3 regions of the Streptomyces sp. NPDC043878 genome follow, and region 3 is predicted to be linked to each of the others. Evidence: riboswitches for the same ligand, from Rfam matches in the RefSeq annotation. Region 3 holds a riboswitch; each other region holds the start of a gene.
The links. A riboswitch is a leader RNA that binds a small molecule or an ion and turns the genes downstream of it on or off. The one in region 3 is predicted to bind cobalamin.

Region 1: another riboswitch for cobalamin. It lies ahead of AC07AZ_RS24780 (ribonucleoside-diphosphate reductase subunit alpha); the one in region 3 lies ahead of nicT (Nickel transporter NicT).
Region 2: another riboswitch for cobalamin. It lies ahead of AC07AZ_RS30240 (cobalamin biosynthesis protein); the one in region 3 lies ahead of nicT (Nickel transporter NicT).

What each region holds. Positions count from the first base shown of each region.
Region 1 is NZ_JBWKDW010000018.1:153,615-160,488, reverse strand. Features, by position in the region: gene AC07AZ_RS24780 (ribonucleoside-diphosphate reductase subunit alpha) at 1-1,653, opposite strand, end outside; cobalamin riboswitch at 1,773-1,938, opposite strand; gene mctP (monocarboxylate uptake permease MctP) at 2,064-3,692, opposite strand; gene AC07AZ_RS24770 (DUF3311 domain-containing protein) at 3,689-3,952, opposite strand; gene AC07AZ_RS24765 (GntR family transcriptional regulator) at 4,117-4,881, opposite strand; gene AC07AZ_RS24760 (extracellular solute-binding protein) at 5,285-6,568, shown strand; gene AC07AZ_RS24755 (carbohydrate ABC transporter permease) at 6,642-6,874, shown strand, end outside.
Region 2 is NZ_JBWKDW010000026.1:58,069-64,942, forward strand. Features, by position in the region: gene AC07AZ_RS30220 (alpha/beta hydrolase) at 1-1, opposite strand, end outside; gene AC07AZ_RS30225 (class II aldolase/adducin family protein) at 106-834, opposite strand; gene AC07AZ_RS30230 (inorganic phosphate transporter) at 1,144-2,382, shown strand; gene AC07AZ_RS30235 (hypothetical protein) at 2,417-2,638, shown strand; cobalamin riboswitch at 2,773-2,911, shown strand; gene AC07AZ_RS30240 (cobalamin biosynthesis protein) at 3,013-3,993, shown strand; gene AC07AZ_RS30245 (cobyric acid synthase) at 3,990-5,498, shown strand; gene cobN (cobaltochelatase subunit CobN) at 5,495-6,874, shown strand, end outside.
Region 3 is NZ_JBWKDW010000002.1:375,961-382,834, reverse strand. Features, by position in the region: gene AC07AZ_RS05450 (DUF4142 domain-containing protein) at 1-233, shown strand, start outside; gene AC07AZ_RS05445 (glycoside hydrolase family 13 protein) at 278-1,939, opposite strand; gene AC07AZ_RS05440 (LAETG motif-containing sortase-dependent surface protein) at 2,272-3,204, shown strand; gene AC07AZ_RS05435 (ArsR/SmtB family transcription factor) at 3,313-3,663, opposite strand; cobalamin riboswitch at 3,743-3,948, shown strand; gene nicT (Nickel transporter NicT) at 3,977-5,083, shown strand; gene AC07AZ_RS05425 (nucleoside hydrolase) at 5,129-6,091, opposite strand; gene AC07AZ_RS05420 (hypothetical protein) at 6,344-6,874, shown strand, end outside.

The DNA.
Region 1 (6,874 bases), on a different contig from region 3:
GGACGCCTCGTACGCGGCGAGCATGACGCGCTCGGCGATGCGCGTGGACAGCGCCTTCGCGGCCGGTGAGTCGAAGGGCAGGCGCAGCTGGAAGAAGACGTCCTGGAGGCCCATGACGCCGAGGCCCACCGGGCGCCATCTGGCGTTGGAGCGGCCGGCCTGCTCGGTCGGGTAGAAGTTGATGTCGACGACCCGGTCGAGGAAGGTGACGGCGGTGCGGACCGTCGCGTCCAGCCGCTCCCAGTCGACGTCCCGGGCCGCCGGGTCCACGAACGCGCCCAGGTTGACCGACCCGAGGTTGCAGACCGCCGTCTCCCCGTCGTCGGTGACCTCCAGGATCTCGGTGCACAGGTTGGAGGAGTGGACCACGTGGCCGGGTTCGGCCGTCTGGTTGGCGGTGCGGTTGGCCGCGTCCTTGAAGGTCATCCAGCCGTTGCCGGTCTGCGCGAGGGTGCGCATCATGCGGCCGTACAGGTCGCGGGCCGGCAGGGTCCGGCGCGCGAGGCCCGCGGCCTCCGCCCGGCGGTAGGCGGCGTCGAACTCCGCGCCCCACAGGTCGACGAGTTCCGGCACGTCGGCGGGGGAGAACAGCGACCACTGGCCGTCCGTGTCGACCCGGCGCATGAACTCGTCGGGGACCCAGTGCGCGAGGTTGAGGTTGTGCGTACGGCGGGCGTCCTCGCCGGTGTTGTCGCGCAGTTCCAGGAACTCCTCGATGTCGGAGTGCCAGGTCTCCAGGTAGACCGCGGCGGCGCCCTTGCGCCGGCCGCCCTGGTTCACGGCGGCGACCGAGGCGTCCAGGGTCTTGAGGAACGGGACGATGCCGTTGGAGTGCCCGTTGGTACCCCGGATCAGTGAACCGCGGGCGCGGACGCGGGAGTAGGACAGGCCGATGCCGCCGGCGTGCTTGGAGAGGCGGGCGACCTGGTGGTAGCGGTCGTAGATGGAGTCCAGTTCGTCCAGCGGGGAGTCGAGGAGGTAGCAGGACGACATCTGGGGGTGGCGGGTGCCGGAGTTGAAGAGCGTGGGGGAGGAGGGGAGGTAGTCGAGCCGGCTCATGAGCCCGTAGAGCGCGGCGACCTCGTCCAGGGAGCGTGCGGTGTCGTCCTCCGCGAGGCCGCTGGCGACCCGCAGCATGAAGTGCTGCGGTGTCTCGATGACCTGACGGGTGATCGGGTGCCGGAGCAGGTAGCGGCTGTGCAGGGTGCGCAGGCCGAAGTAGCCGAAGCGGTCGTCGGCCCTGGGGTCGACGAGGGCGTCGAGGCGGTCGGCGTGGACGCGGACGAACTCGGCGGTGCGGTCGGCGAGAAGTCCCTCGCGGTGTCCGACCGCGACCGACTCGGTGAACGTGGTGACGCCCTGCGAGGCGGCTTCCGCGGTGATGCTCAGGGTGAGCAGCCGGGCGGCCAGCTTCGAGTAGGCGGGGTCCTCGGAGATGAGACCTGCCGCGGCCTCGGTCGCCAGCTCCCGCAGTTCCGCAGTGTCCGCCCGCGCGGACCGGCCGCGCAGGGCTGCGGCGGCGACCCGGCCGGGGTCGGCGTCGGGGAGGTCGGCGGTCAGCCCGGTCAGGGTCCGCAGCAGCGCGGCTCTGGGGCCGTCGTCGGCCACGGGGTCGGCTGTCGCTGAGGCCGGTTCGGCTGGCGCGATGGTCACGTGGGGCTCTCCCTCGCTCGGCACGGGGCCTTGCGGAAGGGGGCAGCTCGCGAGCGCGCGCGGCGTCGCGTCCACCGGCCCATTCCACGAGGCCCGGACGTCCTGGCGGCCCGGCCGGACGGCCGGGCGCCACTGTCGGCAGGTGCTCGGACTTGAGTCTCGTACGCGGATATGCGCGCATGAGTACACCGTTGCGGGACAGTTCCGGATTCGCACCGGATTCCCCTGCGGCGACAGCGAGCATGAGCATACATCTTGTGCCGGGCCGCAGTTGCACCCCCAGATGTTGTGTCCTGTCGGCTTCGGAGCGTGTCCGGGCGTCCACGGGCGGAGTGCGGCGGCGAGGTGGGGGACACGGCTGCGGGCCGCCGGAGACGCTCCGGCGCCCCGCTGTCGGACAGGTCCTCGGGTCAGTGCGCGGTGCCCGCCGTGGCCGGGGGCAGCTCCACCTCCACGCCCGGGTCGCCCGCGTCCGCCGTGTAGTCCTGCGGCCGGGTCTCGTCGATGCCGTCGGGGGCCTTCGCCGCCTTCAGCGCGAAGGTGAGGACCACCGTGACGACGAGGTTCAGCACGAACGCCGTCAGACCGATGTAGCCGATCTCCCCGATGCCGGGGATCTCCTTGGCCGAGCCGCCGAAGTGCTTCTGGGTGGGGGAGGCGACGCCGTACGCGGCGAAGGTGCCGTAGACCATGCCGACCGCCCAGCCGGCCAGCAGCGCCCAGCGGTGGAACCAGCGGGTGAAGAGGCCGCCGACCAGCGCCGGGAAGGTCTGGAGGATCCAGATGCCGCCCAGCAGCTGGAAGTTGATCGCCACCGTCTTGTCCATGGTCAGCACGAAGACCAGCGCGCCCACCTTCACCAGCAGCGAGACCAGCTTGGAGACCTTGGTCTCCTGCGCGGGTGTCGCGTCGGGCCTGATGAAGTCCCTGTAGATGTTGCGGGTGAAAAGGTTCGCGGCCGCGATCGACATGATCGCCGCCGGGACGAGCGCGCCGATGCCGATCGCGGCGAACGCGACGCCCGCGAACCAGTCCGGGAACATGTTCTCGAACAGCTGCGGGATCGCCAACTGCCCGTTGGTGACCTTGACTCCGGCCGCGATCGCCATGAAGCCGAGCAGGGCCAGCAGGCCGAGCATCAGCGAGTACAGCGGCAGGATCGTGGTGTTGCGGCGGATCACCTCACGACTGCGCGAGGACAGCGTCGCCGTGATCGAGTGCGGGTACATGAACAGGGCGAGGGCGGAGCCCAGCGCCAGGGTGGCGTACGTCCACTGTCCCGCCTCGGCCGGGACCAGCGCCCCGCGCGGTTTGCCCGTCGCCGGGTTGGTCTGGCTGAACGCCTCGCCGGCCTTGGCGAAGATGTCGTCGAAGCCGCCCAGCTTGATCGGGATGTAGATGATCGCCACCGCGATGACGACGTAGATCAGCCCGTCCTTCACGAACGCGATCAGCGCGGGCGCCCGCAGTCCCGACGAGTAGGTGTAGGCGGCCAGTACGCCGAAGGCGATCAGCAGGGGCAGGTCCTTCACGAACCAGTTGGTGTTCTCCCCGCCGCCCACGCCCATCACGTCCAGCACGGCCTGGATGCCGACCAGTTGGAGCGCGATGTACGGCATCGTCGCCAGGATGCCGGTGACGGCCACCGCCAGCGACAGGCCCTTGGAGCCGAACCGGCCGCGCACGAAGTCCGAGGTGGTGACGTATCCGTGCTTGTGCGAGACCGACCACAGGCGCGGCAGGAACGTGAAGATCAGCGGGTACACCAGGATCGTGTACGGGACGGCGAAGAAGCCCGCCGCGCCGGCCGCGTAGACCGCCGCGGGCACCGCGACGAAGGTGTACGCCGTGTAGAGGTCGCCGCCGAGCAGGAACCAGGTGACCCAGGTGCCGAACGACCGTCCGCCCAGGCCCCATTCGTCGAGGCTGTGCTCGTTCTCCGCCTTGCGCCAGCGCGCGGCGAGGAAGCCCATGGCCGTGACGGCCAGGAAGAAGAAGATGAAGACGCCGAGCGCGACGCCGTTGACTCCGTCGTTCACGTCGACGCGCCTCCGTTCCGTGCGGCGCGGGCGCGCTGGTCACGGCGCCACAGCGCGTACGCGGTCATCGTCAGGGCCGTGGAGATGAGCACCCACAGCATCTGGTACCAGTAGAAGAACGGGATCCCGATGAACGCCGGGTCCGTCTTCGCGTACGAACCGATCCACAGCATCGCGACGAACGGCGCCGCCAGACACAGCGCGATGACCACGCGGACCGGTGTCACCACCGGTGGTCGTACTTCGGGCACATCGGACATGGCGCGGCTCCGTCCCCTCGCTGATCACCTGGGCAATGCGCAGGCAATGTAGGCGACGGCGTCACGGCAGCGAAAGCCCCCGTCCGGATATCGACCCGACATCCTCACCTGGCCCGACGCGACCCGACCCGACCCGGCCACGGGACGCGGGGCCTGTCGCGGCCCTAGTCCTGCGGACGCTTGAGCCTGGCCACGAACTTGTAGCGGTCGCCCCGGTACACCGACCGCACCCACTCCACGGGCTGGCCGGTCCGGTCCAGCGAGTGCCGGGACAGCATCAGCATCGGCAGGCCCACGTCGGTGCCGAGCAGGCCGGCCTCGCGCGGGGTGGCCAGCGAGGTCTCGATGGTCTCCTCGGCCTCGGCGAGATGGACGTCGTAGACCTCGGCGAGCGCGGTGTAGAGGGAGGTGTACTTGACGAGGCTGCGGCGCAGCGCCGGGAAGCGCTTGGCCGACAGGTGGGTCGTCTCGATGGCCATCGGCTCGCCGTTGGCCATGCGCAGCCGCTCGATGCGCAGCACCCGGCCGCCGGCCGTGATGTCGAGCAGGTCGGCGAGCCGGTCGTCGGCGGTGATGTAGCCGATGTCCAGGAGCTGGGAGGTGGGTTCGAGGCCCTGGGCGCGCATGTCCTCGGTGTACGAGGTGAGTTGGAGCGCCTGGGAGACCTTCGGTTTGGCGACGAAGGTGCCCTTGCCCTGGATGCGTTCGAGCCGGCCCTCGACGACGAGTTCCTGCAGCGCCTGGCGCACGGTGGTGCGGGAGGTGTCGAACTCGGCGGCCAGGGTGCGCTCGGGCGGGACGGGCGTGCCGGGCGACTGCGTCTCCGTCATGTCCAGCAAGTGCTTCTTGAGGCGGTAGTACTTGGGCACGCGCGCGGTACGGACGGTCGCCCCACCCTCGTTCTCCGCACTGCTGACCTCGGTGCTCATGCTCCGCCTTCCCGGCTCCGGACGCCGAAACGACCGACATCCGTCGGCCACGGCTCACATCGTGGCACGGTCCGGGCGGGTTGGCCCCACACGCTCCGTGATCCCCTCTGTATACCCTCGGCGCCGTTGTTGGTCTAGTCCACCGCGCCGCTCCCCGGGCTGTGGTACAGCGCCGGTGGTCCGTCCGATTGGTCGCTTGCGCAATGAAAGGTCCCTGCATATCTCGGTCGCATCACGGACGCCCGGAGCCCGCTTGAACACCCTTGACACACCAATTGGTCTGGGCCAAGCTCCCCCTACTGGTCTACACCATTGGTCCAGTCCCGGCTTCATGGGCGGTACGTGCTTTGGCTGGCACCGCGGGGAGGCAGGGGGGTTCGTGGGCATCCCTGAGGAGGGTGGCGTGAAGCGCAAGCTGATAGTCGCGATCGGTATCGCGGGCATGATGGTCTCCATCGCGGCGTGCGGGGACGACGGCAGCGGGAGTTCGGACAAGAGCGGCGCGGACGCCAAGGAGCTGACCGTCTGGCTCACCGTGGACGCCCAGAACAACTGGCCGGAACTGGTGAAGGCCGCTGACGCCGCCGTACAGAAGAAGCACCCCGGCGTCAAGATCAACCACGAGTACTACGGCTGGCCGGACAAGAACACCAAGCTCGACGCGGTGCTCGCCACCGACAAGGCCCCCGACGTGGTCGAGATGGGCAACACCGAGATGCTCGGCTACATGGTGAAGGGAGCCTTCGCCCCCCTCGACACGGCGAAGTTCGACAATTCCTCCGCCTGGCTGGACGGCCTCAAGGCCTCGGTGACCTACGACGGCAAGACCTACGGCGTCCCCTACTACGCCGGTGGCCGGGTGGCCAACTGGCGCAAGGACCTCTTCGCCTCGGCCGGCGTCAAGTCCACCCCGAAGACGTACGCCGAACTGACCTCCGCCCTGGACAAGGTCCAGAAGAAGGAGGGCAAGAAGTTCAGCGCCTGGTACCAGCCCACCCGTGACTGGTACGCGGCCATGTCCTTCGTCTACGACGCCGGCGGCTCCATCGCCAAGGAGGAGGGCGGCCAGTGGAAGGCCAGCCTCTCCTCGCCCGAGTCGGTCAAGGGCCTCACCGAGTTCAAGAACGTCGTCGACAAGTACATGCACGGCGACAAGACCAAGGACGAGTCGGACCGTTACATCGTCTACGGCCAGGGCAAGTCCGGCATGATCTTCGGCGCGGCCTGGGAGGGCGCGACCTCCGAGGACCCGAAGAACGACAAGACCGGCAAGCTCAAGGGCAAGCTCGAGAACTTCGTGATGCCCGGCCCGTCCGGCAAGAACCTGCCCGTCTTCCTCGGCGGCAGCGACCTCGCCGTCCCGGTGAAGTCGAAGGCGCAGGCCCTCGCCGCCGAGTGGATCAACGCGTTCACCGGTCCCGCCGGCCAGAAGGGTCTGATCGGCAAGGGCAACCTGCCCAACAACAAGACCGACCTCGCGACCCTCAAGAACGACCCCGCGACCGCGGTCCCGGCCACCGCGGCCGAGTCCAACTGGTTCGTCCCGATGGCACCGGGCTGGGGCCAGGTCGAGAAGGCCCAGGTCCTGCAGACGATGCTGCAGGAGATCGGCACCGGCAAGAAGTCGGTCGAGGACGCCGCCAAGGAGGCGGACACCGCGATCGACAAGGTCATCAACACCAAGTGACCTGGAACGGGGCCCCGCCGACAGCGGGGCCCTGCTTTCCGTACGACCTGAGGGACCGCTGAGGAGCGCGCCGATGAGTGCCGCAGACACGACCACTGCCAAAGTGCCGCCGACGCGGCCGTCGCCACCACCACCGGCGCTCGCCGAGAAGCCACCGGGCAAGCGGAGCCGGGGCGCCGCCGGCACCCCGTGGCTGCTGCTCGCCCCCTGTCTGCTGATCCTGGCGCTCGTCCTCGGCTACCCGCTGGTCCGCCTGGTCACCCTCTCCTTCCAGAAGTTCGGGCAGTCCCAGCTGTGGGGCTTCCA
Region 2 (6,874 bases), on a different contig from region 3:
TCCGACCAGTGTCCTGGCCCGCCCCGTCCGCGGCCAGCGGGAGGACGGCCCGGAGTGATGTCCGGGGACGCGGCCTTGCGGGGGCGCGCCGGTACGGGACCCTGGTCAGGGCTGCCCGTAGCCGCGCAGCCGCTCCTGGGCCTCGGCCATCTGCCGCGGCGACAGGAGCGCCGGGTCCAGGCCGGGTACGGAGGACGCCGTCAGCCACAGGCGGCACATCCACTCCAGCTGGGCGGTGCGGTCGTACGCCTGGTCGAGGGTTGCGCCGTAGGTGATCGTGCCGTGGTTGCGCAGCAGGCAGCCGGAGCGGCCGGTCAGGGCGCGCAGCATGTTCTCGGCCAGCTCGGGGGTGCCGTACGTCGCGTAGGGGGCGACCCGGACGCTGCCGCCGAGGGCGCCGGCCATGTAGTGGATGGGCGGGAGTTCGGTGACGAGGGTGGACACGGCCGTGGCGTGCACGGCGTGGGTGTGGACGACGGCGCGGGCGTCGGTGGTGGTGTATACGGCCAGGTGCATCGGCAGTTCGCTGGTCGGCACGAGCGAGCCGAGCACCTGGCGGCCTTCGAGGTCCACGCCGACGACGTCGTCCGGGGTGAGCCGGTCGTAGGGGACGCCGGTCGGGGTGACCAGGACGGTGTCGCCGACGCGGACCGAGACGTTGCCCGAGGTGCCGACGACCAGGGCGTCCCGGACCGTTCTGCGGGCGGTCGCGACGAGGTCCGTCCAGGCGTCCGCCTCCTCGGGACGCGCGCGCCTGCCCCACGCCTCGCCGGCCTCGGGCACACCGTCCAGGCCACCCCGTGCGTCCCGCGGCTCCCGCCGTTGCTCTGCCATGCGGCGATCCTGCCAGGCGCGGGGGCCCCGTGCCGGGGACCGCGTGCACCACGCGCTGTGGGCGGCCCTCGCCACGCGCTGTGGGCGACGTCACTGCTCGATGTCGGCCGCCCGCGCACGCGTCGCGGGCGGTTCGCACCACGCGCTGTGGGCCGTCCGTGACAGGCCGGAGGCGGAAGCGCCGCCAGCGGGCCGGCCGGAGCGAAATCGCCTCACCAGGACACCCCGATGCCTGCCTCAGTTCATCTTCCGTTCACTCAGGTTGCTTACGGTCGTCCAGCCAATGACCTCGAACGATTGCCTGGGTAAATGGAAAACTTCTCGCTGATCCTCGCGATTGTGGTGGTAACCGCGCTCGCGTTCGATTTCACGAACGGTTTTCACGACACCGCCAACGCGATGGCCACGACCATCTCGACCGGTGCGCTCAAGCCCAAGGTCGCGGTGGCCATGTCCGCCGTGCTGAACCTTGTGGGTGCCTTCCTCTCCGTTGAGGTCGCCAACACGATCTCCAAGGGACTCGTCGACGAGTCCGGCATACGTCCCGAGGTCATATTCGCCGCCCTGGTCGGCGCGATCCTCTGGAACCTGCTGACCTGGCTGGTCGGACTCCCCTCCAGCTCCTCGCACGCCCTCATGGGCGGCCTGATCGGCGCCACCGTCGCCTCGGCGGGGTTCGGCGCGGTGCACGGTGACGCCCTGGTCACCAAGGTGCTGATCCCCGCGGTCGCCGCCCCGGTCGTCGCGGGCGCCGCCGCGTTCCTCGCCACGCGCCTGTCGTACACGCTCGGCAGGAAGGCCGACGGCAGGGCCGCCGCCAAGGGCTACCGCACGGGCCAGATCGCCTCCGCGGGCCTGGTCTCCCTGGCCCACGGCACCAACGACGCGCAGAAGACGATGGGCATCATCACCCTCGCCCTGGTCGCCGGCGGCGTCGTCTCCCCCGACTCCGACCCGCCCACCTGGGTCATCCTCTCCGCGGGCCTCGCCATCGCGCTCGGCACCTACCTCGGCGGCTGGCGCATCATCCGCACCATGGGCAAGGGCCTCACCGAACTCCAGCCGCAGCAGGGCTTCGCCGCCCAGACCAGCGCGGCCACGGTCATCCTGGCCTCCTCCCACCTCGGTTTCTCCCTGTCCACCACGCACTCCGTCTCCGGTTCGGTGATGGGCGCGGGCCTCGGGCGCAAGGGCGGCGTCGTGCGCTGGTCGACGGCCACCCGGATGTTCGTCGCCTGGGGCCTCACGCTCCCGGCCGCGGCCGTGGTCGGTGCTCTCGCCGAGTCCGTGACGGACCTCGGCGACTGGGGCACCGCGGTCGTCGCCGTCTTCCTGATCGCCTCCAGCGCCGCCATCTGGAAGCTGTCGCGGCGCGAGGTCATCGACCACAGCAACGTCAACGCCTCCGAGGAACCGGCCGGCGTGGTGACCACGGCGATCGCCGTCGTGGCCCCGCCGCCGGTGGGCACCGTCGCCGAGGACCTCACGGCCACGATCCCGGCCCCGGCCACCGAACCGGTGGTCCCGCCGGCCGCCACCACCGTCTGAGCCCCGCGCCCCCGGTTACGAAGGAAGAAGCAGCATGAAGATCGACTGGGCAGCCCTCGGCTCCGTCTTCGGGGTCAGCCTCGTGGTCACCGTGGCCCTCGTGGCCCTGTTCACCCTCGGCATCACCGGTCTCTCCCGCCGTGAACGCGCGGCGGCCCAGGGCGAGTCCGCGGCCCTCGCGGTCACCGGCGCGTACGTGTGCTTCGCGGCGTGCGCGGCGGCGGTGGCGTACGGCATCTCGCTGATCGTCGCCTGACCCGCCGCACCTGGACACCGAGTGGGGTGCGGGACGGATCTCCGTCCCGCACCCCACGTGTCTGTGACGCCTGGGGCCCCTCGTGTGTGGGCCTCGGCACACTCTCCCCGCGCAGGTCAACAGCAAGTTGACGGCCCTTCGGGGCCCGTGGTGGACTGCCGGAGCCATGTACGGCGGCAAGAGAGGAAGCCGGTGCGAATCCGGCGCGGTCCCGCCACTGTGACCGGGGTGTGAACCCCGGGAGCCAGGAACTCTCACCGCCGGTCTCGTCGAACCAGGGCGTGGACACCCTGAGTGAGGACACAGAGCCATGCTCGGCTGCCGTTCGAGGTCTGCCACCGGCGCTCCGCCCGACCCCTCGGCCGGCTGAGCCGATGCGTGCCGATCGCGTCTTCGCGTACGGCGCCGCCGCCGGCCTTCTCGCCGACCTGGTCCTCGGTGATCCTCGCCGTGGGCATCCGGTCGCCGCGTTCGGGCGGGCCGCCGGCGCCGTGGAACACCTGTTGTGGCGGGACCACCGGGGGTACGGCGTGCTGCACACCGCCGTCTGCGCCGGAGGCGTCGTCGGTCTGGCCGCCGTCGCCACTTCGGCGCTGCGGCCCTCCCCCGCCGCCTCCGTCGCCCTGACCGCCGCCGCCACCTGGGCCGTGGTGGGCGCCACCAGCCTCGGGCGCGAGGCGCGAGCCGTCGGCCGCGCCCTGGAGGCCGGTGACGTCGAGGCGGCCCGGGCCCGGCTGCCGCACCTGTGCGGGCGCGATCCGCAGGCCCTGGACGCCGACGGGATCGCGCGGGCCGTCGTGGAGTCCGTCGCGGAGAACACCTCGGACGCGGTCGTGGGGGCGCTGGTGTGGGGCGCGTTGGGCGGCGTGCCGGGACTCGTCGGGTTCCGGGCCGTCAACACCCTGGACGCGATGGTCGGGCACAGATCGCCCCGGTACCGGCGCTACGGATGGGCCTCCGCCCGGCTGGACGACCTCGCGGGCTGGCCGGGAGCGCGGCTGACCGCCGCCCTGACCGCCGTCGCGGGCGGGGACCCGCGGGGGGCCGTACGGGCCTGGCAGGCCGACGCGGGCCGGCATCCGAGCCCCAACGCCGGGCCCGTGGAGGCCTCGTTCGCGGGGGCGCTCGGTGTGCGGCTGGGCGGGACGTTGTCGTACGGCGGCCGGGTCGAGCGGCGGCCGGTGCTGAACGGGGAGGGACGTGCCGTGGAGGTACGGGACATCGAACGGGCCGCGCGGCTCTCCCGTCGCGTCGGCGTGCTCGCGCTCGGCGTCACCGTCGTCGCGCGGACGGCCGGTGTGCGGCTGTTCGCCGCGCGGGCCGGGAAGCGGGCCGGTAAGGGGGGCGCCTCGTGAACGGTGGTCTGCTGGTCGCCGGCACCACCTCCGACGCCGGCAAGAGCGTCGTGACCGCCGGGATCTGCCGTTGGCTGGTCCGGCAGGGGGTGCGGGTCGCGCCGTTCAAGGGGCAGAACATGTCCCTCAACTCGTTCGTGACGCGGGAGGGCGCCGAGATCGGCCGCGCGCAGGCCATGCAGGCGCAGGCGTGCCGCGTCGAGCCGACCGCGCTGATGAACCCCGTCCTGCTCAAGCCGGGCGGCGAACAGAGCAGTCAGGTCGTGCTGATGGGCCGGCCGGTGGGCGAGCTGAGCGCTCGCGGGTACCACGGCGGGCGGCAGCAGCAGTTGCTGGGGACCGTGCTCGACTGTCTCGCCGAGTTGCGGGGCACGTATGACGCGGTGATCTGTGAAGGGGCCGGCAGTCCCGCCGAGATCAACCTGCGGCGGACGGACATCGTGAACATGGGCATCGCGCGCCACGCGCGGCTGCCCGTGCTCGTCGTCGGCGACATCGACCGCGGGGGCGTCTTCGCCTCCTTCTTCGGCACGGTCGCCCTGTTGTCCCCCGAGGACCAGGAACTCGTCGCCGGGTTCCTCGTCAACAAGTTCCGCGGCGACGTCTCGCTGCTGGAGCCCGGCCTCGACATGCTGCACGGGCTCACCGGGCGGCGGACCTACGGCGTCCTGCCCTTCCGGCACGGCCTCGGCATCGACGAGGAGGACGGGCTGCGAGTCTCCCTGCGGGGGACCGTGCGCGAGTCGGACACCGCCCCGCCCGTCGGCGAGGACGTCCTGCGGGTCGCCGTCTGCGCGGTCCCGCTGATGTCCAACTTCACCGACGTGGACGCGCTGGCCGCCGAACCGGGTGTCGTGGTGCGGTTCGTGGACCGGCCCGAGGAACTCGCGGACGCCGACCTCGTCGTCGTCCCCGGCACCCGGGGCACCGTGCGGGCGCTGGAGTGGCTGCGGGAGCGGGGGCTGGCCGGGGCGATCGCCCGGCGGGCCGCCGAGGGCCGGCCCGTGCTCGGCGTCTGCGGCGGCTTCCAGATCCTCGGCGAGCACATCGAGGACGAGGTGGAGAGCCGGCAGGGGCACGTGCCCGGGCTCGGACTGCTGCCCGTACGCGTGCGGTTCGCCCGCGAGAAGACCCTCACCCGGCCCGCGGGCGAGGCCCTCGGCGAGCATGTCGAGGGGTACGAGATCCACCACGGGATCGCCGAGGTCACGGGCGGGGAGCCGTTCCTCGACGGCTGCCGGGTCGGTCAGACCTGGGGCACCCACTGGCACGGCTCCCTGGAGTCGGACGGTTTCCGGCGCGCCTTCCTGCGCGAGGTGGCGGCCGCCGCGGGCCGCCGGTTCGTACCGGCCGCCGGCACCTCGTTCGCCGCGCTGCGCGAGGAACAGCTCGACCGGCTCGGCGACCTGATCGAACAGCACGCTGACACCGACGCGCTGTGGCGGCTCATCGAGTCCGGCGCGCCGCAAGGACTGCCCTTCATCCCACCGGGAGCACCCGCATGAGCACAGTGTTGTTGTTGTCGACCGCCGACACGGACCTGCTGGCGGCGCGTGCCTCCGGCGCGCCGTACCGGATCGGCAACCCCACCCGGGTCGACGTCGCGGAGGAGCTGCCCGCGCTGGTCGCGGGCGCGGACATCGCCGTCGTACGGCTGCTCGGCGGCAGACGGGCCTGGGAGGACGGGCTCGCCGCGCTCAGGGCCTCCGGTGTGCCGACCGTGCTGCTCGGCGGGGAGAACGTGCCCGACGCCGAGCTGATGGCCGAGTCGTCCGTGCCGGCCGGTGTCGTGGCGGAGGCGCTGCGCTACCTCGTCGAGGGCGGGCCGGAGAACCTGACGGAACTCGCCCGCTTCCTGTCCGACACCGTGCTGCTGACCGGCGAGGGGTTCGAAGAGCCGCGCAGGATGGCCGCGTTCGGGGTGCACGGGCAGCGGGCGTACGCCGAGGGCCGCCCCACCGTCGGCGTGCTCTTCTACCGGGCCCACCACCTCAGCGGCAACACCGGCTTCGTGGACACGCTGTGCGAGGCGATCGAGGCGCGGGGCGCCAACGCCCTGGCCGTGTACTGCGGTTCGCTGCGCGGGGCGGACCCGGGGCTGTACGAGATCCTCGGGCGGGCCGACGCCCTGGTCGCCACCGTCCTCGCCGCCGGCGGCACGCACGCCTCGCAGGCCTCGGCCGGCGGCGACGAGGAGGCGTGGGACGTCGGGGCGCTCGCCGACCTCGACATCCCCGTCCTGCAGGGCCTGTGCCTCACCTCGTCCAGGAGTGCCTGGCAGAACTCCGACGCGGCCCTGTCCCCCATGGACGCGGCGATGCAGGTCGCGATCCCGGAGTTCGACGGGCGGCTCATCACGGTGCCGTTCTCGTTCAAGGAGCAGGGCCCGGACGAGGTGCCGGTGTACGTCGCCGACCCCGAGCGGGCCGCGCGGGTCGCCGGGATCGCCGTACGGCACGCCCGGTTGAGGCACAAGCCGAACGCGGAGAAGAAGCTCGCGCTCGTCTTCACCGCCTACCCGACGAAGCACTCCCGCGTCGGCAACGCGGTCGGCCTGGACACGCCCGCCTCGGCGGTGCGGGTGCTGGACGCGCTGCGGGACGCCGGATACGCCGTCGAGGGGCACCCGGACAACGGCGACGAGTTGATCCACCGGCTCATCCATGCCGGTGGCCACGACGTCGAGTGGCTCACCGAGGAGCAGCTCGCCGCCGCGCCCGCGCGTGTGCCGCTGGCCGACTACCGGACCTGGTTCGACACGCTCGACCCGGTGCTGCGCGACGGCATGCTGGAGGCGTGGGGCGAGCCGCCGGGCTCCCTGTACGTCGACGGCGACGACATCGTGCTGGCCTCCCTGCGGTTCGGGAACGTCGTGGTGATG
Region 3 (6,874 bases):
TGGTGCGGGCGCTGGCCGACCAGGCCAACGTGACCGTCCTGGACCACATCACGGTCATGGAGAAGACCGGTCTGGTCAACTTCGACCAGGCGCTCTTCACGCAGACCACCCCGCCGAAGCTGCCCAAGACGGACCTGACGCCGCCGGCCCCGCCGGCCGGTCAGCCGGAGGTCGTCCTCACCCCGCCGGCGAACAGCACCCAGACCCCGCAGCCGCTGCCGACCGTGGGGTGACGGCCGGCCCCCGCGGGCCCCTGCCCCGCCGTCGGCCGCCCCCGCTAACTCCCGAGCCACACGGTCGTGTCCGGGCCCAGCAGGCCGCCCTCCAGCGGCCCGCTGGTCAGCAGTACCTCCCCGGCCGGCAGCGGGACCGCCTGGTCCGACAGGTTCGCCGCACAGCGCCAGCCCTCGTGCCGGGCGAAGTGCAGGATCCCGGGCGGGACGTCGTCCGTCCAGGCCAGCGTCTCCCCGTCGAGCAGCTTGCGGCGCAGCCTCAGGGCCGTGCGGTAGAGCTCCAGCGTCGAGCCCTCGACCCCGTCCTGGGCCTCGACGGCGTACGCCGCGAAGCTCTCCGGCTGCGGCAGCCAGGCCGCGCCCGTCCCGAAGCCGTACGACGGTCCCGTGCGCGTCCACGGCAGCGGCACCCGGCAGCCGTCGCGCCCCTTGCGGACCCGGCCCGTCTGCTCCCAGATCGGGTCCTGGAGGACCTCGAAGGGCAGGTCGGCGACCTCGGGCAGACCGAGTTCCTCGCCCTGGTAGACGTACGCCGATCCGGGCAGCGCCAGCATCAGCAGCGTGGCCGCCCGGGCCCGGCGCAGGCCCGCCACCGGGTCGACGGCGGGGGCGTGGCCGCCGGACAGCAGCCAGGCGTTGTCGTCGGTGCCCGGCGGGAGCATCAGACGGGAGGCGTGCCGGACGACGTCGTGGTTGGACAGGACCCAGGTGGCCGACGCCCCGGCCGACGCGGCCGTGTCCAGCGAGTCGGTGACGACCTGGCGCAGTTGGGCCGCGTCCCAGCCCGCCTGGAGGTACTCGAAGTTGAAGGCCTGGCCGAGTTCGTCGGGCCGGGCGTACAGCGCGCGCCGGGCGCCCGGCACCCATGCCTCGGCGACCGCGGTGCGGGGCGGGCGGTAGGCGTCGAAGACGGTCCGCCAGTCGCGGTAGATCTCGTGCACCTCGTCGCGGTCGTAGAAGGGGTGCGTGCCGGGCGGGAGGGTGGCGAGCGCGGCCTCGCCGGTGGTCTCCGCGGTGCCGAGGTCGCGCAGCGGCTCGCCGAGGTCCTTGGCCAGGGCGTGCGCGACATCGACGCGGAAGCCGTCGACCCCGCGGTCGGACCAGAACCGCAGGGTGGTCCGGAAGTCGGCGCGGACCTCGTCGTTGTCCCAGTTCAGGTCGGGCTGTTGGGGGGCGAACAGGTGCAGGTACCACTGGCCGTCCGGCACCCGGCGCCAGGCGCTGCCGCCGAACACGGACTGCCAGTCGGTGGGCGGCAGTTCGCCGTGCGCGCCGCGGCCGTCGCGGAAGACGTACCGGTCGCGGGCGGCGGAGCCGGGCCCCGCCCGCAGGGCCTCCTGGAACCAGACGTGCTGGTGCGAGGTGTGGTTCGGCACCAGGTCGACGATCACCTTCAGGCCCAGCCGGTGGGCCTCGGCGACCATGGCGGCGAAGTCGTCGAGAGTGCCCAGGCGCGGGTCGACGTCGCGGTGGTCGGCGATGTCGTAGCCGCCGTCGGCGAGCTCCGAGGGGTAGAAGGGGCTCAGCCACAGCGCGTCGACGCCGAGCGCGGCGAGGTGGGTCAGGCGCCGGGTGACGCCCCGGATGTCACCGAGCCCGTCACCGTCGGCGTCGGCGAAGCTGCGCGGGTAGACCTGGTAGACGACGGCCTGCCGCCACCAGTCGGGATCCTTGCCGGAGAGGTCGGGCGTGGTGCGAACGGTCACGCGTGTTCCTCCGTGCTGGGTGTGGGCGGATGCCGTGCGGCCAGGGGGCGTATGACCGGATGCCGTACGACCGGATGCCGTACGGGCGATATCCAGAACCCTGTCCACTTGGCCGGAAAAGTGAACATCCGGCCTGCCTCCCCACGGCCCGGAGCGAGGTGTTCCCTATGTGGGGGAATGGTGATGACCGACTCAACCCGCTTTGCATCGGCGCAGGTTGACAGCCCTGAGCCGAGAGATCCACGATGTCCGCACGCTGTGGCGCATGTGACCTATGAGCCCAGTGTTTCTTCGGGTTACTCACCCCCTGCACACGCCAAGATGGGATACGCATGTCCATAGCGAGACGTGTCACCGTGCGCCGCCTGCTGGGGACGGGCGCCGCGACGCTCGCCCTCTGTACCGCCTCCGTCGCCGCCGCCTCGGGCGCCTTCGCCACCGGCACGCCCGGCGGTGACGGCTGGAAGTCCGCCGACGGCTACCGGCCGGGATCGGGCGCGGGCACGATCACGGAGACCGACCGCTGCCAGTTCTCGCTCGACGGCACGAACTTCTACGACTCCGTGAAGGTCGACGACCAGAACCTGCGGCCCACCGACGACGGCAAGGTCCACATCAAGGTCCGTACCGCCGGCGACGCCACCACCTGCACCGCCTCCCTGGCCTCCTACCTCGCCCACGGGTCCAGCTTCCGCACCTCCGGCGAGCAGGTCTTCGTCGACTTCGACAGCGTGACGGTCAAGCCCGGCCAGACCGAGTCCCTCGACATCGCCGTGCCGGACGCGGGCTGCTTCGCGCAGATCGACCTCTACCGGGGCGCGGTCAGGTTCGACGGCGAACTCGACGCGAAGGACGGCTTCGAACACGGCGACCTGCCCAAGGGCCCCGACCACCCGGTCATCAAGGACAAGCTGATCGCGGCCTGGAACGGCGGCACGAAGGAGTGCACGACGGCCCCCTCCCAGACGCCGTCCACGCCGACGCCGACCCCGGCGGCCCCGGGGTCCTCCGAGCCCTCGCAGCCCGCGCAGGAGTCCACGCCGCCGGCGGACGAGACGCCGTCGACGGACTCTCCGACCCCGACTCCGGCCACCTCCGAGTCCACCACCGCGCCGGCCACCACGCCCGACGGTGGCGGTGACGACCTCGCCGAGACCGGTGCGAGCAGCACGACGGGGCCGATCGCGATCGGGGCGGCGGTGCTGCTGGCCGGCGGCGCGGGCCTGGTGATCGTGACGCGTCGGCGTCGGGGCACGGGTGCGTGAACCGTTCCAGGGGGCTCAGCCCCCTGGACCCCCGCTCCTCGAACGCCCGAGGGGCTGGGAATCAACGCGCCGGCGGGGCGGAGAACGCCGCGCCGGCGCGGCTGAGGACTAGGGGCGGGCCTGGTCGAGCAGGGTGGCGACGGTTTCGTCGACCAGCCGGTAGCGCACGATCCGGCCCTCCTTCTCGCCCTCCACCACCCCCGCCGCCCGCAGCAGCCTGAGCGCCTGCGAGACGGCGGGGTCGTTCATCCCGGTCGCGATCGCCAGGTCGGACACGGCGAGCGGTCCGGTGCGGTGCAGGGCCAGCAGCAGGGCGAGCCGCCGGGGCTCCCCGAGCAGCGAGAAGCGGTCGGCCCAGGTGCGGACGTGGCCGGGTTCACCGATGGCGGCGATGGCGTCGCACACCCGGTGGCCGTCGATGGTGCGCCGGTCCGCGCGGTCGGCCGGGACGAGATGCATGGCGTCATCCTCGCAGGCCCACCGTGTGATCTTCCATACCTGCGCAGGTGCGCAGCTATGCAGCGGACCGTCCGCCGTCCTACGGTGGGCGGGCCGTGGTGTTCGGGAAGCCGGTGACGACCCCTCAAAGGTCCATGCCGGCGCGGCCCTCGCCACTGTGATCGGGGAGTTTCCGGCCCACCGTCCCGCGAGGGACAGCCACTGGTCGCCGCAGGGTGACCGGGAAGGCGGGCCGGCGGCGTATCACCCGTAAGCCAGGAGACCGGCCACGGCATCTCACGAAGTGATCCACGAGGTGCTGGAGCGTGACCGCATGACCCTGCCCGAGCCTGCCCAGGCGTCCGGACCCGCGTCCTTCAAGTGGCGCCGGGAGGACACCGTCAAGACCGCCGGCCTGCTGACGGCCGTGGCCGTCCTGCACGTCGTCGCCTTCGGCATCCTGTTCCTGCTCGTCGTCCCGGAGCACTACGAGGTCGGGACCAAGGCGTTCGGCGTCGGCCTCGGTGTCACCGCCTACACCCTCGGCATGCGGCACGCCTTCGACGCCGACCACATCGCCGCCATCGACAACACCACCCGCAAACTGATGGCCGACGGCAAGCGGCCGGTGTCGGTGGGCTTCTGGTTCGCGCTCGGCCACTCCAGCGTGGTGGTCCTGCTCGCCGCGCTGATCGCCGGCGGCACACAGCTCGCGGGCCGGGTCATGAACGAGGGCTCGCGCACTCACCAGGCCCTCGGCTTCATGGGGACGACCATCTCGGGGACGTTCCTCTACCTGATCGCCGCCCTCAACCTGGTCGCTCTGCTCGGCATCCTGAAGGTCTTCAAAGCGATGCGCGCGGGCACCTACGACGAGCGGGAACTCGAACAGCACCTGGACGCACGAGGGTTCATGAACCGCATCCTCGGCCGGCTCACCAAGTCCATCAGCCGCCCCGGGCAGATGTTCCCGCTCGGCTTCCTCTTCGGTCTGGGCTTCGACACCGCCACCGAGGTCACGCTGATGGTGATGGCCGGCTCGGGCGCGGCGGCCGGCCTGCCCTGGTACGCGATCCTGTGCCTGCCGCTGCTGTTCGCCGCCGGCATGAGCCTGTTCGACACCCTCGACGGCACCTTCATGAACTTCGCCTACCAGTGGGCCTTCTCCAACCCCGTGCGCAAGGTGTTCTACAACCTGACCATCACCGGTCTGTCCATCGCCGTCGCGTTCTTCATCGGCACCATCGAACTGGTCGGCGTCCTGCACGAGAAGCTCGACCTGCGCGACGACCTCAGCGGCTGGATCGCCGGCCTCGACCTGGACAACGTCGGCTACGTCATCGTCGGCCTGTTCGTGGTGGTGTGGGCGGCGGCCGTGACCTACTGGAAGGTCGCCAAGGTGGAGCAGCGCTGGGCGGTACGGCCGGCCGACAGCCGCTAGTGCCGCGACAGGCAACGGGTCCGGACCGGGCCGCCCCGGGGGGGCCTACGCGCCCTCGACCGTCGTCAGCCACAGCTTCACGTACCGCTCCACGTCCACGCCCAGGCCGACGTCCACCAGGGTCTGCTCCCGCGGGCCCTCGTGGATCTCGGACTCGCCGGGGCGCGGACGGCGGTCGACGAGGGTCTGGCCGCGGGTCGGGCCCGGAGCCAACGCGACCTCCACCGGCAGGCGTTCGGTGGTCAGCCCCGCCGGGTCGACGACGGCGCAGACCGCGCCCGCGTCGCCGAGACCGCCCGTCGGGGTGGGGTCGCCCGAGGTGGCCGGGTCGCGGTGGGCGAGCAGCTCACCGGCCAGCCGCAGCCGGGGTTCGGCGCTGGCACGCAGCCGCTGCACGTCCCCGGCCGGCACCAGGACCCGCTGGAACACGTCGAGGCCGTACATGGTGATCGGCACCCCCGCGGTGAGCAGGACCGCCGCCGCCTCCGGGTCGTGCCACACGTTGAACTCGGCGACCGGCGTGGCGTTCCCGGTCGCGACCGCGCCGCCCATGAACACGATCCGCTCGATGTTCCGCACCACCTCCGGGTGCGTCCTGAGCAGCAGCGCGATGTTCGTCAGCGGTGCCGTCGGGATGAGGGTGACCGGGCGCGGAGAGGCGAGGATCTCGCGGCGCAGCAGCGTCACCGCGTCCACGTCCACCGGCACCCGGGTCGGCGCGGGCAGCCCGAGGTCGCCCATGCCGTCCTGCCCGTGCACGTGCCGGGCGGTGCGCACCGGCTCGATCAGCGGCCGCTCGGCACCTCGCGCGACCGGGATGCCGGGGGCGCCGGCCTGCTCCAGCACGGTCAGGGTGTTGCGCACGACCCCGTCCACGTCGGTGTTCCCGGCCACGCAGGTGATCGCCCGCACGTCGAGCCCGGGGTGGCGGACGGCGAACAGCAGGGCGAGGGCGTCGTCGACACCGGTGTCGCAGTCGATGATCACCGGGATGGGCTGACCGTTCACGGCGGAGCTCCTGTTCCTACGACCGTCTCAGCGCGGGCACTACGGAACCGACCTTACGCAGCCCGGCGCGGTTCCCCGCACCCCGCGGTCCGGGTGGGCGGCGCGGGGGCGCGGCCGGTCGCGCGCGGGCGGGTTCCGGGCCGCCGGGGCCGCGGGCGGTAACCCGGACGGACCGTCGCGCTGGTGGCGGGAGCGGCGCGGTGGTGCTGTGGGCACACGTACTCGATCTTCGCCGCGCGCAGGAGGCCCCCGATGACCCGCCCCCCGGCCCGCCGTCTCCTCGCGGGCGCCTCGGCACTGTGCCTTGCCTGTCTGCCGGTCCTGACCGCCTGCTCGGCGGAGACCCCCGACCGGCCCGCGCCCGCCGCCTCGCCCACGGCCGGCCGCTCCACCCCCGCCGCCTCGCCCTCCCCGTCCGCCGCCGCGCTCACCGCGGCCCAGGCCGAGGCCGCGCTGGTCACCGCGGCGGACCTGGGGGAGCCCTGGGAGCCGACGCAGGGGGCCGGGACCTGGCGGGACACCCTGCTCAAGGCGAAGGCCGACCCGCCCGACTGCGGGCGGCTGCTCGACGCGGTCTACACCGAGGAGGTGTTCGGCCCCGAGACCGCCGTCCACGCGGTCGCCGGCCTCGACGACGCCATGGACCAGGCCCAGTTGCGCTACCAGGTCCTCGCGCACGACCCGGCGGACGTGGACCGCACCCTGGCCTGGCTGCGCTCGCTGCCGGGCAGGTGCGGGCAGTTCAAGGCCACGACGGCCGGCGGCGCCGTACAGGGGGCGCGG